One region of the Brevibacillus sp. LEMMJ03 genome, then DNA from elsewhere that is predicted to be linked to it. Evidence: riboswitches for the same ligand, from Rfam matches in the RefSeq annotation. Region 1 holds a riboswitch; the other holds the start of a gene.
The links. A riboswitch is a leader RNA that binds a small molecule or an ion and turns the genes downstream of it on or off. The one in region 1 is predicted to bind S-adenosylmethionine.

Region 1 (7,912 bases):
TCATCTTTCCCGTACTGAACGCACTGGTTGCCCGCCTCTGGCCGGAAGGCGGGCGCAAGGGGCTGAACGTGATCTACGTCGCCCTCAACATCGGGGTGGCCGTCGGTTCGGCCTTGTGCGGCGTCCTGGCCAGCATGTCGTTCGCCTGGACGTTTTTCGGCAACGCCATCGCGCAGGCGGCGACGCTGGCGATGTTTCTCCGGTGCCTGCCGCAGCATCTCGCGGAACAACCGAACGAACGAGCCCACGCGGCGGAAGCGGCCGGGACGGAGGCGAAGCAGGCTGCGGCGGGAACGGAACGCCGTCCGGTCGCCTGGGGGGCGATCGGCCTGCTTTGCAGCGGCCTGTTGGTCTGCTGGATCGTCTACGCGCAGTGGACGACGGTGCTCTCCGCCTACATGCAGTCGCTGGGCATTTCGCTTCGGCAGTACAGTCTGCTCTGGACGCTGAACGGAGCGCTCATCCTGTTCGGCCAGCCGCTGCTCTCCTGGATGATCAACCGATTCGCCCGGACGTTGAAAGCGCAGCTGCTGCTCGGCGCGTACGTGTTTGCGCTGTCGATGCTCATCCTCTCCCAGACGACGGCCTACGCCGGATTCGTGGCGGCCATGTTCGTGATGACGATCGGCGAAATGCTGGTGTGGCCGGCGGTGCCCACCATTGCCGCCGATCTGGCCCCGGCCGGGAGGGAAGGGATGGTCCAGGGCATTGTCGGGGGAATCGCGTCCGCCGGCCGGATGGCGGGACCGCTTGTGGGAGCGATGGCCTTCGAGGCGCTCGCTCCGCAAGGGATGCTCTACCTGATGGCGGTCTTGGCGCTGGTGGCGGTCGGCTGTTTTGCCGCGTACAGTTCGTTTGTCAAGCGGCCTGAGACCCAGCCTGTGCTGAGCGTGCCGGAGAAATGAGCCAGGGGAGAGGCCTCTCTCCGCGGCCCCGGATTTGAGTCAAACGGAATAGGCAAAAAGACCGAAGCGGATACGTCCTTACGGCAGCGTCCCTCCCGTGCGAGGGGCGTTTTTTTTGTGGGAGACATGCGTCACCGTCCGTTCATATTGGGTTCATAAACGCGTGGTATGGTAGGGGATGCGCCGTGACAGCGGGAGGATGGTCTGTCGAAAAGATAATACGTTTTCAACACGAAAATTTCTTGATGCGAAATATGTCCTATGTCATAATGTTTCGTGACGCGAAATAATAGAGGTGTGGCCTATGAATCCTATGAGGCGCATGTCGATGCAGTTGATCCTGATGAACAAGGTCTACCTGGACGTCATCGCCCAGGAATTGACCAAATGCGGATTGACCATTCCGCAGATGTTCGTCCTGGGTCCCGTGATGGAGGCGCCTAGGACCATCGGGGAACTCAGTCGGCTGATCGACCTCTCCTACAGCACCGTATCCGGCATCGTCGACCGGCTCGAACGGGACGGCTTTGTCAAACGGGTGCGGGACGAAAAGGACCGGCGCATGGTCTGGGTGGAACTTGCCGACACCCCGCAAGCGATCAAACAACGGATTCCCTTCATGCAGGACAGCTACTTTGACGAGCTGTTCGACGGCATGTCCGACCAAGACGTGGAAGCTGTCTGCCGATCGCTGACGATCTTGACACACTATTTGGAAAAACGGCAACAATCGTTTCCGAAAAAGGGAGGTAGCTGTACACGATGAATCTTTCCCGATTCTCCATTCAACGCCCCGTTACCATCCTGATGATGACGGTGGCTCTGCTCCTCTTCGGCTTCGTCTCCCTGCCCAAGCTGGCGATTGAGCTGTATCCGGAGCTGAATCTGCCGGTGGCGGTGGTCGTCACCACCGTAGAGGGCAGCACGCCTGCCGAAGTGGAAAAGCTGGTGACCCGTCCCATCGAGGAAGCATTGGGAACGGTGCCCAACGTAGACAAAATCATGTCCAACTCCGCCGAAGGGGCCTCCCAGGTCATCCTGCAGTTCAACTGGGGAACCGACATGGACCAGGCAGCGTTGGACATGCGGGACAAGGTGGACCTGGTCCGCGGCATCCTGCCGGACAACGCCAAGGCTCCCCGCATTCTGAAACTGGACCCTAACAGTGAACCGATCATGACCTTTTCCCTGACCGGGGAAGAAGACGTCGTCAAGCTGAAGTCGATCGCGGAGGACACGATCAAGCCGCGCCTGGAGCGGATTGAAGGCGTTGCCTCCGTCGGCGTCTCCGGCGGCCAGGAGAAGATCGTCGAGGTCGTGCTCGACCCGAACCGGCTGGCCGCGTACGGGATCGGCATCGATCAGATTCAGCAGGCCTTGATGGCCACCAACGTGTCCGGTTCGTCCGGCGTCATCCGTCAGGGCGACACCAAGCTGAGCATCCGGGTCGACGGCGAGTACGGCTCCGTAGCTGACATCGGCGAGACGCCGATTCGCGTGCAGAACGGCAGCATCGCGCTGAAAAACCTGGCGACAGTCACCGAGACGTACAAGGAAGTGACGCAGAAGGCGTTCATGAACGGAATGCCCAGCGTAGGCCTGACCATTACCAAAGCCTCGGGCGGCAACACCATCGAAGTGGCGGACGCGGTCAACCGGGAACTGGAGGCGCTGAAACAGGTGCTGCCTCCCAACGTCAAGGTGACCACGATTCTCGACTCGTCCAAGTTTATCAAGGATTCCATCTACACGGTCGGAGAGCACGCGCTCGTGGGCGGGCTGTTCTCGATCATCATCCTGTTCCTGTTTTTGAACAGCTTCCGCTCCATGCTGATCGTCTCCATCGTGATTCCGATCTCCGTGGTGGCGACCTTCTGCCTGATGTACTTTACCGGCCAGACGATCAACATGATCTCGCTGGCCGGTTTGACCCTGGGGCTGGGGTCGCTGGTAGACTTCGCGGTCGTGATTCTGGAAAACATCTTCCGCTACCGGGAACAGGGTAAGAGCATGATGGAAGCGGCCCGGCTCGGTTCCAAGGAAGTGGGCACGGCGGTGATGGCCTCCGCGCTGGCGCAAATCGCCGTATTTGCTCCGATTGTCTTCGTCGAAGGGCTGGCTTCCGAGCTGTTTGGCCCGCTGGCGCTGACCGTCGTCTACTCGCACATCGCGGCGCTCTTGGCTTCGCTGACACTGGTGCCGATGCTCAGTTCCCGCTGGCTGAAAACAGTGCCGCACACCGAAGGAGAGGTAGTGTCCAACTACCGGGGCTTCAATCCGGTGATGTGGTTCAACAAAGGATTTAACAAGATCGCGCGCGGCTACGGCCGCCTGCTGAAGTGGGCCCTCGGCCACCGCAAGACCGTGTTTGCCGTGACGATTGCCCTGTTTGTCGGCGCCATCGTCCTCTCCGGCGGAGTCGGCGCGGAATTTATTCCAAAGATGGACCAAGGACAGATTTCCATTTCCATTAAGATGCCGAACGGCACCATGCTGTCGGAGACGGAAAAAGTCGTCGCCGAAGTGGAAAAACGCGTAAAGGATTTGCCGGAATTGGAGCAGTTGTACACCTCGATCGGGTCCAACGGCGGCCCCGCGATCATCGCCAACGCCACGTCCAACCAGGCGCAGGTGCAGGTGAAGCTGGTCCCCAAGGATCAGCGCTCCGTCAGCACCGAGCAGGTGACGGAACAACTGCGCGAAAAGCTGGCCGACATCTCGGGGGCGGAGATTGAGGTAACGGAAGTGGACCAGTCGGGCGGCCCGATGGGGGCACCGCTGGAAGTGAGCTTGCGCGGGGAGAACCTCGACGTGCTGGAAGACATCAGTTCGATCATCGCCGGCGAGATCAAGCAGGTGCCGGGCACGCGCAACGTCACCACCTCGCTGGAAGAGACGCGCCAGGAAGTGCAGGTGCTGGTCGATCCGCAAAAGGCGAGCCTGTACGGGCTGACCACCAGCCAGGTGCTGTCCAACGTGCGCACGGCGTTTGACGGCATGACGGTCACCACCTACCAGACGGGGGACGACCAGATTGACGTGAAAATCATGCTGCCCAAGTCGTATCAGGACGACATCAGCTACCTGCAGCAGCTCCGCATCCCGACGGCGAGCGGTGCGCAGGTCGCCCTCTCGTCCGTCGCCGAGATCGTCAAACAGGACGTGCCGCAGTTGATCAAACGGACCAACCAGACGCGGGAAGTGACGATCAGCAGCGAAATCGTCGGACGCGACCTGAACTCCGTTACCCGTGACGTGACGGCCAAGCTGAACGCCCTGTCGCTGCCGGACGGCTACACGCTGGAAGTCGGCGGTCAGAGCAAGGAGATGGCCGAGTCGTTCGGAAGCCTGGGACTGGCGATCATCCTGTCGATCGCGCTGGTCTACATGGTGATGGCCAGCCAGTTTGAATCCCTGTTTACGCCGTTTATCATCATGTTCTCCATCCCGCCGACGTTCATCGGCGTGGTCGTGGGGCTGCTTACGACCGGCTATCCGCTGAGCGTTCCGGCGCTGATCGGGTACATCCTGCTCATCGGGATTGTCGTCAACAACGCGATCGTCCTGATCGACTACGTCAACCAACTGCGCAAACGGGGCGTGGAGCGGAACGAGGCCATCCTCCAGGCAGGTCCGATCCGGCTGCGTCCGATTCTGATGACGACGCTGGCGACGATTCTGGCGATCACGCCGCTTGCCTTTGGCGGCGGGGACGGGAACGAATCGCAGGCGCCGATGGCTGTTGTCGTCATCTTCGGTCTCAGCTTCTCCACGCTGATCACGCTCGTGCTGATTCCGGTCGTCTACTCCTGGTTTGACGATCTGGGTCAAAAATGGCGCAATCGCAAAGAGAAACGCAAGCAGAAAAAATCGGCCGGCCAGGAAATGCCGACGTTGGGATAGGAGGCTACACGGTATGAAGATGAACAAGGGAAGTCTTGGGCTGCTGCTGGCCCTGGCAGTCGCCCTGGCAGGTTGTACGGCTCCGGATGCGGCCACGCAGCAGACGCAAACGGAAAACAAGCCGGTGCCGGTACAAGTCGATACAGTGAAAAAAGGAAGCGTGTCCACGCGCGCGGGGGTAACCGGGAAACTGGCCCCCAACAAGGAAGTCACCTTGGCGCCCAAAGTGAGCGGCAAGATCGTGCAGTTGAACGTGAAACTGGGGCAGTATGTCCAAAAGGGACAGGTGCTCTTCTCCCTGGAAAAAACGGACCTGGTGAATGCGGTGCAGCAGGCGCAGGCGGCGTACGACCTCGCCGTAGCCAACCTGAAGCAGAGTGATGCCACCACCAGCCAAGGGCTGCAGCAGGCGAAAAACGGTCTGGTGCAGGCCGAGCAGGCGCTGCGGGACGCGGAACGCAACTACCAGCGCATGTCCGAACTGTACAATCAGGGGGCGGTGTCTCCTCAGCAATTGGAACAGGCACAGGCGACCCTCACAAACGCGCAGACGGCGTATGCCAACGCCAAGCAGGCGCTGGAGGCGGCAGAAAAGCGGACGGGAGTGGCCGTCACCCAGGCATCCGTGGAACAGGCCCGCGTCTCGCTGGAAAACGCCCGTGAACAGTTGGCCAACGCGACGGTGACCGCCCCGATCTCCGGCTTCGTCTCCGCCGTCAACGGACAGGTAGGGGAGATGGCTTCGCCGCAATCGCCGGTGGTCACCATCGTGGATACCGACCCGCTGATCGTCAAGGCCAACCTCTCCGAAGAGGAAGTAACGTCGGTGAAAAAAGGGGACAAGGTGAAGATCCAGATCTCCGCCCTCTCCAAGGAGCTGGACGGCACGGTGAGCGCGATCAGTCCCGTGATGGACCAGACGCTGCGCGCGTATCCGGTGGAGATTTCCCTGGCCAAGCAGGACGCCTCGCTGAAGGCGGACATGGTCGTCAGCATCCAGTTTGCGAAACAGCAGGCCGCCAACATGCTGGTGGTGCCGCTCAAGGCCGTCTTTGACGAGAACGGCAAGCGGTTCGTCTACAAGCTGGAAGGCGACACGGCGAAAAAAGTGGAAGTCCAGACCGGCACCGAATCCAGCGATCTGGTGGAGGTAAAGGCGGGCCTGAAGGAAGGCGAGAAAATCGTCGTGCGCGGCCAGACGCTGCTGAAGGACGGCGCCAAAGTGCACATCCAGCCGACATCTTGACACTGCCGTTTTGCTCAAGTAGTATGAAAGAGATTACCAACCAGCGCAGTCCGGACCCTTCGGCGGCCTTGAACGGACGTCGTAACGAGGGGCCGGCACGGTCGCCGTCCCGCCGGATGTGTGCTGGCATGAAGCTGTAACGCAAACGAAACCGAATAGCATGCAATGACCTTATCCAGAGAGGCGGAGGGACTGGCCCGATGAAGCCCGGCAGCGGATCTGCCTGTACGGCGGCAGATGCTGTGCCAATTCCAGCAGGAGCATTCCTGACAGATAAGAACGTGGAGATGTCGATCTGCCCCTTTTTCTGTACAGGAAAAAGGGGCTTTTGCCTACGTGCCGATGTCTGCACGATTTACCCGAGGGAAAGGAACGAGAGACCGATGCGCATCCAACCGTCCGCCATGATTGACCGACTGCCGACGCAGTTTTTTGCCTCGCTGGTGGCAAAAGTGAACAAAGCCATCGCCGCCGGCCATGACGTGATCAACCTGGGGCAGGGCAACCCCGATCTGCCCACGCCGCCGCACATTGTCGAGGAACTGCAGGCCCACGCGGCCCGGCCGGTCCACCACAAGTACCCGCCGTTCAGCGGCCGTCCGGAGCTGAAACGGGCCGTCGCCCACTGGTACAAGCAGGAGTTTGACGTCGAGTTGGACCCGGAAGAGGAAGTGGCCATCCTGTTCGGCAGCAAGACCGGACTGGTGGAAATCTGCCAGGTGCTGCTCAATCCGGGCGATGTGGCCCTGGTGCCGGACCCCGGCTATCCCGATTACTGGTCGGGCGTGGCGATCGCCGACGGGCGGATGGTGATGATGCCGCTGCGCGCCGCGAACGGCTTCCTGCCGGACTACGGCGAATTGGCCCGGGAGGATCTGGACAAGGCCAAGCTGATGTTCCTGAACTATCCCAACAATCCGACAGCGGTCAATGCGCCGTTCGAATTTTTCGAAGAGACGGTCCGCTTCGCCCGCAAGCACGAAATCGTCGTCTGCCACGACTTCGCCTACGGAGCGATCAGCTTCGACGGCAAGAAGCCGGTCAGCTTCCTGCAGGTGCCGGGGGCCAAAGAGGTGGGCGTGGAGTTCTACACGCTGTCCAAGACCTACAACATGGCCGGCTGGCGCGTCGGCGCGATGGTCGGCAACCGGGAACTGGTCCGGCTGATCAACCTGATCCAGGACCACTACTTCTGCAGCCTGTTCGGCGCCATCCAGATGGCGGCGGCCCGGGCGCTGACCGATTCCCAGCAGTGTGTCCGCGAGCTGGTCGCCGTCTACGAAAGCCGGCGCAACGCGCTGTTTTCCAACCTGCACCGAATCGGCTGGGAGGCGGCACCGTCGCAGGGATCGTTCTTCACCTGGCTGCCGGTGCCGAAAGGGTTTACGTCCGCTGATTTTGCCGACCTGCTGCTGGAGAAGGCCCATGTCGCCGTCGCGCCAGGCGTCGGCTTCGGTCCCACCGGCGAAGGGTACGTCCGCGCCGCGCTGCTGGCCAGCGAGGAGCGGCTGGCGGAAGCGGTGGAGCGGATTGAGCGTTTGGGTATTTTCTCCCCGTGCAAAAAATAGTTCATGTCATAGAGAAAGAGATCTGACCGCCAGGGTGTTCGCAGAACGGCCTTGGCGGTTTGATTTTTTTGAAGTGACTTCCGGCCAAAATAGGCGAGTGTCGTAGAGCCCGAAACCGGGTGGGCGAATAGCATGGAAAAAGGGCGGAGACAATAATCCGTAACACGGTGGTGTGCAAAAAACATTCTCAGTAAAAATCATTCTCAGCATTGACAGATAATGATTTTCATTATACGATGGGTATGGTAATGATAATTGATCTCAATGATCACGTTTGCTCGGCAGGAGGG
Region 2 (7,912 bases), 160 kb from region 1:
CCGGCCGGCGTGCGGTAGACGCTGCCGATCAGCCCCAGGTCCTGCATGACGCCGACGCCTTGGGCGAACAGGCCGGCGGCGATGATCAGGATGATCACCTTGGTGACGGTAAAAAAGGTGCGCAGCGGCAATTTTTTGCTGCTGTTGAAAAAGAGATACGACAGCACACAGGCCAGCCCCAATCCGGCCAGCGCTCCCCAGCTTGTCAGCGCCTTTTGGATGTCCCCGCCGCTGATTGCCGCAAAGAAGAAGACGGTCTCCACGCCTTCCCTCAGCGTCACGAGAAAGGAGTGGACGATCAGGTTGGCTGCGCTGCCCGCCGTCAGGATCTTGTCCAGCCTGCTGTGCATGTCGCTTCGCATGTCTTTTTGCTGGCCGGACATCCACACCGCCATGTGCGTCAACAGCAGGGAGGAAGCGAACAGCATGCCGATCCGCATGTAGTTTTCGCTCGCCATCATGCGGAAGTCGGTAAGCACGATTTGAAACAGGAGAGCGACGAGAAAACTGGCGAAAAGAGCCAAACCGGCGCCGGCCCACACCCATTTGTTCCACTGGCGGGCGCCGACGCGGGTGAGATAGGTGACGATAATGCCGATGATCAGCAGGGCTTCGAAAGCTTCCCGCAGGGTGATGAGAAACGCCTGTATGTCCATGGGTACCTCCCCCTTCTACGACGGAGAGAGACCTCCCCGCGCGGAAGAGGTCGCTCCCGTTTTTTCGATATGGACGGTTAGATCCATTTCTTTCGTTTGGCGAGCCAGAACAAGCTGCCGAAAACGATGATCAGGCCGCCCATGAGAGAAGCGGTGACCACCGGATTTACCTTGGACGGAGCCGGTTTGGCGCCTTCTCCGGCGGGCGCCGGGTTCGCGGTCGGGCCGTCTGTCTGTCCGCCGGCGGAATGGGCAGACGACTGTGCGGCCGGTTCTCCCTGTCCGGGAGATTGTTCCGGGGCCTGTGCGGCGGGGGAAACGGCCGACTGCCCAGGAAGGCTGCCGGACGTCGGCGTTTGTTGGCCGGCAGGGGACGAACCGCCTGCCGTCGTTTTCGTGCCGGCCGGAGAGGCCGTTCCCCCTTTCCACGGAAACAGCGGCTGGAGCGTGGAGCGAATCAGTTTGGTCTGCTTCAGGAACTCGTTCTTGTCGGAAGGCACGGTCCCCACGCCGAACAGGCCGGGATTGCCCAGCGCGGCCAGCGCTTTGTCGAAAGCGGCGAACGCCGTTTTAGAAGCGCTGTCACTGATGTACGGGGCGAGCACGTTGAGGGTCCCTCTGCCTTTTGCCAAAAGCAGCTTTGCCTTGGCGTAGTCGTCAAACTGCTGCTCGGCGTTTGTCAACCGGCGGTCGATGTTCTTCACCAGCAGCGCTTTGTAGTTGTGCAGGACGAGATCCTTGTTTTGTTGAGAAAAGTTCGCTTCCAGCGTCTGGGCGGTCTGTTGGCCAAACTCCAGGGCGATCTCGTTTTTGCGGCTGAGAAACGCCTGGTGGGCGCCGTTCCAGTCTTCCGGAGTCTGTTCCAGCTTGGCCGCGATCTCCTTGAAGCTCTCCGCGAGGTCTTCCTTGTTCGGGTCGCCGTAGGAATAGGCGAAGGCGGATGCGGGCAGAAGCAGCGCCAGAAACAGGGCGAGCAAGAGGCGCAGCGGCACGGAGCCTCCTCCTTTCTATCATTAATATAATGATAATCATTATCAAAACGATCTCCTCTCCTGATAATAAAGGGGCATCCCGTACGCGTCAATAAAGATTTTCATTCTCGATGAAAGGAGCACATGCCGTTCCATCCGTTTTTGGAAGTTGCTTACAGTCGCGAATATTTCTGAAAAACTCCCAAAAACGGGATTGACGGAGCCGCCGGCTTCGATGTATGATGTCCTCATCATCAAAAGCATAGTGGAAAACTTGGAATTACACATGCCTTCTTATCCAGAGCAGGCTGAGGGACTGGCCCGATGACGCCCGGCAACCGACTGTCAAGAGCATGCGGCTCTTGCGGCACGGTGCTAACTCCTGCAGGAATGTTTCCTGAGAGATGAGAGGTGAGCGAGCGAACCGCGCCTCTTTCCTCAGGGAAAGAGGCGTTTGTTTTTTCCGGTTTTTCCGTCCATGCCATCATTTTTCACGCACTCATACGGGGGGATGTACCAGATGAAAACGATGAAAAAATGGATGACAGCCAGTCTCGTCGCGGCCCTTTTGCTGACGGGCTGCACCAGTGAACAGCCGCCGGCGCCGTCTGCCCAGTCCGCCACGTCACAGTCGTCCCAGCCGGCGGCCGCGCCGCAGCAGCCGGCAGCCGCATCACCGGCGGCGTCTACCTCGGCGGCCATTCCGGCGGCAGTGGACAAACCGTTGAAAATCGCTCTGGTCAGCGAGTTCTCCATCGGGACGTTTTCCGCCCAGTACCTGCAGGGAGTCAAAGAGCAGGTGAGCAAATTCGGCGGCGAGCTGGTCGTCTACAACGCGGACGGCGACCTGGGCAAAATGGCGGCCCACCTCGACACCGCGGTCAACCAAAAAGTGGACGGGATCCTGATCAACCACGGCCGTGCGGAAGCGCTGCAGCCGGGCGTGGAGCGGGCGGTCAAGGCGGGGATTCCCGTCGTCGCGTTCGACAACGACCTGGACCAGGTGGACGGCGTCACCGTGATTGACCAGGACGACTACAGCCTGGCCTGGCAGGGGCTGAAAAACCTGGCCCAATCCATCGACGGGAAAGGCAACATCGTCTACATCTGGGTGGGCGGTTTTGCGCCGATGGAAAAGCGCAACCGCGTCTACGAGATTTTTCTCAAGCGCTACCCCAACATCAAGGAGATCGCCCGCTTCGGTTCGGCCACCCCGAACACGGCGCTGGACACCCAGGCGCAGATGGATGCGATCCTGAAAAAGTACCCGAACAAAGGCGACATCGCTGCCGTGTGGGCGCCGTGGGACGAATTCGCCAAAGGGGCTACGCGGGCGATCAAGGCGGCGGGACGGACGGAGATCAAGGTGTTCGGCATCGACTTGTCCGACGAAGACCTGCAGCTCATCCAGGAGAAGGACAGCCCGTGGAAAGCGTCGGCGGCGACCGATCCGGCCGACATCGGACGGGTGCAGAGCCGCTTCCTCTACCAAAAGATCGCCGGCGAACACACGCCCAAGTACTTCTCGCTCGATCCGCATCTGGTCAGCCAGGACAAACTGCCGGACAAACCGGTCAACATGTCCGAACTGGCTCAATACGTGAGCGGATGGGGACGTAGCGACGCCGCCGTCTCGCCGTGGATGGCCGCGCTGGAGGCTAAGCACAAGTGACAGGAACGGACAGATCAGGGAGGGATGCGAGATGACGGCCTCCATTTTGGAAATGAAGGGGATCGTCAAGCAGTACGGCGGGGTGTACGCCCTGCGCGGGGTGGATTTCACCGTGCGCGGCGGGGAGGTGCACGCCATCCTCGGGGCCAACGGGGCGGGCAAAAGCACGCTGGTGAAAATTCTCTCCGGCGCGGAGCAGGCGACTGCCGGCAGCATTCTGATCGACGGCCGCGAGCTTGCGGTCGCCGAACCGCGGGATGCCAAGCGGGCCGGCATCCACCTCGTGCAGCAGGAAGTGGACACGGGGCTGATTCCCTCCCTGAGCGTCGCGGAAAACATTCTCCTGGACCAATCCGTCTCCGCCGGCGGCTGGTGGCATTCGCCGAAGCGGACGGTGGAGCGGGCCCGACAGATTCTCAGCCGGTGCGGTTTTTCCCTGCCGCTTAAGGCAAAGGCGGAGGAGCTGACGCTGGCGGAAAAGCAGTTGGTGCTGCTGGCCCGCGCCGTGTCCCAGGACGTCCGCTTCGTCATCTTTGACGAGCCGACCGCGCCGCTCAGCCTGACGGAAGCGGCGGCGCTGTTCGAGCTGATCGCCAGCCTGAAGGCGGCCGGGTTGGGGATCGTCTACATCTCCCACCGGCTGCCGGAGGTGTTCGCCATCGCCGACCGCATCACCGTGCTGCGGGACGGCAGTCGGGTGTGGGAAAAGCGGACGGACCAGACCAGTCCGGAAGAAGCGGTGTCGGCGATGCTGGGCCGAAGCGAAGCCAATCGGGCGGACGACCGGACGGGGCGAGCAGGCGAAGTGCTGCTGGAAGCGAGAGAGCTGCGGATCGGCCACAAGGTGAAGCGGTTTGACGTCCAGGTGCGGCAGGGGGAGATCGTCGCCGTGGTGGGACTGGTGGGCGCCGGCAAGACGGAGGTGTCCCGCGCCCTGTTCGGCGCTGACCGGCTGGACGGCGGCGAGATCCGGCTGCGAGGACGGACCCTGCGCCTCCGCCATCCCGGTGAGGCGATCCAGAACGGCATCGCGCTGATTCCCGAAGAGCGGCGGCTGCAGGGCATTCTGGTGGAGGAGCCGGTGAAGCACAACCTGACGCTGGCCCACCTGCGGGCGTTTGCGCGGGGAGGCTTTCTTTCGGACAGGGCGGAGCGCGAGGCGGCCCAGTCCCTCGTGGAGCGGCTGGGCATCAAGACGGCCGGGCTGGACCAGCGGACGGGCAGCCTGTCCGGCGGCAACCAGCAGAAAGTGGCGATCGGCAAGTGGCTGTTGACCACGGCCAGCGTTTTCCTCTTCGACGAGCCGACCAAGGGCGTGGACATCGGCGCCAAGCAGGAGATTTTCCGCTTGATCAGGGAACTCGCGGACGAGGGCAGGGGCATCTTGTACTTTTCCAGCGAGATTGACGAAGCGCTGGCGCTGGCCGATCGCCTGATCGTGCTGGAAAACGGCCGGACCGCCGCGGAATGGAGCCGGAGCGAATGGACGGAAGGACGGATCACGGCCGAGACGGTGATGTTTTACATGAGTGGAGGGAATCATCATGGAAGCAGTGCTGCAGGGTGAAAAAACAAAACAGACGCGGGGTTCGCTGGCGCAGCGGTACGGTGCGCTCCTGGCCATTCTGGCCGTGATCGCGTTTTTCAGCATCGTCAACGAAAACTTTCTCAGCTACGCCAATCTGGTGGACATCCTGCGCTCCATTTCCATCGTGACGCTGGTGGCGATCGGGGTCACCTTTTCCCTGATCGTGGGCGGCTTTGACCTGTCCGTCGGTTCGACGGTCAGCGTGGCGACGGTGCTCTCCGCCTCGCTCATGGTGTGGTACCGGCAGGAACTGCTGGTGGCGGTGGCCGTTCCGCTCCTGGCCGGTCTGGTGATCGGGCTGATCAACGCGCTTTTGGTGGTCAAGGTGCGGATTCCGGACATTCTGGCGACGCTCGTGTCGCTGTACGTCTTTCAAGGCATTCACCTCAGCTACACGCAGGGCTTTTCCATCTACAACAACATGCCGATGGCCGACGGCACGTCCGCTCCCGGCATCATCATTCCGTCGTTTCTCTTCATCGGCCAGGGGGAAATGTGGGGCATCCCCGTCCCTGTCATCCTGATGGCGCTGGCCGTCGCCGGCGTGCACGTGTTTCTCAACTACACCCGTTTCGGACGGATGCTGTACGTCACCGGCGGCAATCTGGAAGCGGCCCGCCTCTCCGGCGTCCCGGTCAACAAGTACCGCACGCTGGCCTACATGCTGTCGGCGCTGTTCGCCTCCATCGGGGGAATCGTGCTGACGGCGCGGATCGGCACCGGCCAGGTGATGGCGGGATCGCCGCTGTTAATGGACGCCGTGGCCGCTGCGTTTATCGGGTTTTCCATCTTCGGGCAGGGCAAGCCCAACGCGTTCGGCACCTTTTGCGGCGCCATCCTGATGGGGGTATTGATGAACGGGCTGACGATGATGAACGTGCCGTATTACGCCCAGGACATCGTCAAGGGCCTGGTGCTGGCGGGAGCGCTGACGCTTACCTATCTGCCCAGGCTGAAAAAATAGGCGGGCGGCTGGCGGGCCGCTGCTGTCAGGGAAGCCGTTCTTTTTCCGCGGATGCGGCGGGAAAAGAATGGCTTTTTTTCTGGTTGTTGTAACATTTTCCCGTCTGTTTCGTTTGAATGGAGCGGAGGTGGATGATGAAACGGGAGACATGGGCGGATCTGTTCGCCGCGTACCAAAATCCCCTGTACCGGTACCTGTACCGCATGTGCGGCTCGCGGGAGGTGGCGGAAGAACTGCTGCAGGAGACGTTCTACCGGGCCATGCTCTCTTTCACGCTGCGCGATGCCAAGGCAGTCCGGGCCTGCTGTACAAGGTGGCGCGCCACCTCTACATTGACTGGCTGCGCCGACAGACGGCGGAAAGGAAAATGGTAGACAGCATCTGTCGACTCGTTGCGCGAGGGTATGCCGGGGGCGATCCGGAAACGGCGTACGAACAAAAGGAAGCAGCGCAAACCGTGGAGAGGATCATGCGGCAGCTGCCCGAGCGGATGAGGACGATCCTGTATTTGCGGGAGATTGAGGGGTTCTCCTATGACGAGCTGGCTGCCGCCATGGAACTGAACATGAATCAGGTGAAAGTGACGCTGCATCGGGCGCGGGAGAAATTTCGCGAGGTGGAAGCGCGGATGGAAAGGAGCGAAGAGGATGGGCGAAACGGGCAATAAGCCGGTGCTGCGGGATTGGCCGGAACCGGACGGCGGTTGGGACGAAAAGCGGGCCCGCCGGCTGGTCTGGAAGACGCGGATCGCGTTGTGGTTCAGCGTGTTGCAAATGGTGCTGGTGGTGTTCTTTCTGTACGCGGTGTATGCCATGGTGACCCAAGTTGTGTACGGGACAATGGGTATGGACACCCAGTTTGTCCGCTACGTGACGACGCTGGTGGAAACGCACCACGCCGGGTACCGGATTGACAAGCTGGATGATGACGACACGACGCTCTCCCCCTTGTTGACGCAGGAAACGAGGCTGACGCTGTACAAACAAATCGGGGAGTGGGGAGTGGTCGTCGGCAGCGTTCACGCCACAAAGCGGCTGTTTGGCGATGTCCGCTACGAAGTGAATTTTCAGCGAAAATACCTGGAGGAAGACGGGGGATTCTCATTTGCCGTTCCGCCGCAGCTCTTGGGGCAGCCGCTGCCGGAACGCAAGGAGACGGCTGACATGTGGGAACAGTGGAAGCACGTTGATGACGGGCATGTCGCGGAACTGGCGTTTTCCACCCGAGAGCCGATGACTCCGGAAAAGCTGCTGGAACTGCTCCGCCCGTACAACCTGAAGGTGCTGCAGATGCCGGTGTACGCCGGGGAACTGCAGGAATTTTCCATTTCCCACGCGAGCGCGGGCGGGTATGCGTTTGTCCCTCATCTGGTGCTGCGGCCGGCTGTGCAGTATCGGGGACGGGGAATGTCCATCCAGGATGACCTGAATCATTCGGTGGAGGCAGCCAAGGCGCAGCTTCCTGCCGACCTGGAGTGGCTGCTGGCCAACGGCAGCTACGACGGCAGGGACTACGACGAAAAGCGGCTGGCGTACGTGAAAAAGAACGGGATCACGGTGTACGGGGCCGTGGTGACCGGACCAATCCGCGAGTTGGAGCGGCTGCGGCAGGAGAAGATGTTCCACTCCTTTCAATTCGGCAGGATCGAGACATGGAACTGGTGACCGCTCCGGCGTTGCGCCGGGGCGTTGTTTTTTGCAAACATCGGCTGTCTCGGATTCTTCCCCCTTCTTTCCCACGTTCCGGCTGGATCGGCGCCTTTTGGGGGACGCTAAGGCGTGCGAAGGAGGGACGGGCGTGAAGACACGCAGGCTGATTTCGCTGGTGCTGTGCGGAATGCTGCTGTCAGGACAAGGGACGGCCGCGCTGGCCGGGGAATGGAGCAGGGCGGGGGAAGCGTTGGTACGGAAAGCCGATGCCGCAGAGGAGGCGAACCGCCGGGCGATCCGCTCCGAGCGGCTTCAGCGCCTGGAGCGGGCCGCCCGCTTTATCCTGGAGCGGCAGGACGAGCACGGGGCGATGAACGAATCGGGCTACATCAATACGGATTCCAACATGCTC

Region 2: linked by a shared signal. The riboswitch ahead of FOI68_RS05390 (sugar ABC transporter substrate-binding protein) and the one ahead of FOI68_RS06125 (pyridoxal phosphate-dependent aminotransferase) in region 1 are both predicted to bind S-adenosylmethionine.

Annotation. Positions count from the first base shown of each region.
Region 1 is NZ_VKJN01000003.1:299,451-307,362, forward strand. It holds gene FOI68_RS06105 (MDR family MFS transporter) at 1-905, shown strand, start outside; gene FOI68_RS06110 (MarR family winged helix-turn-helix transcriptional regulator) at 1,210-1,671, shown strand; gene FOI68_RS06115 (efflux RND transporter permease subunit) at 1,668-4,808, shown strand; gene FOI68_RS06120 (efflux RND transporter periplasmic adaptor subunit) at 4,822-6,054, shown strand; SAM riboswitch class I at 6,223-6,334, shown strand; gene FOI68_RS06125 (pyridoxal phosphate-dependent aminotransferase) at 6,438-7,622, shown strand.
Region 2 is NZ_VKJN01000003.1:141,621-149,532, forward strand. It holds gene FOI68_RS05380 (FTR1 family iron permease) at 1-656, opposite strand, end outside; gene FOI68_RS05385 (hypothetical protein) at 734-1,648, opposite strand; SAM riboswitch class I at 1,919-2,038, shown strand; gene FOI68_RS05390 (sugar ABC transporter substrate-binding protein) at 2,157-3,299, shown strand; gene FOI68_RS05395 (sugar ABC transporter ATP-binding protein) at 3,331-4,866, shown strand; gene FOI68_RS05400 (ABC transporter permease) at 4,844-5,851, shown strand; gene FOI68_RS23900 (RNA polymerase sigma factor) at 5,983-6,225, shown strand; gene FOI68_RS05405 (RNA polymerase sigma factor) at 6,165-6,518, shown strand; gene FOI68_RS05410 (anti sigma factor C-terminal domain-containing protein) at 6,499-7,515, shown strand; gene FOI68_RS05415 (prenyltransferase/squalene oxidase repeat-containing protein) at 7,649-7,912, shown strand, end outside.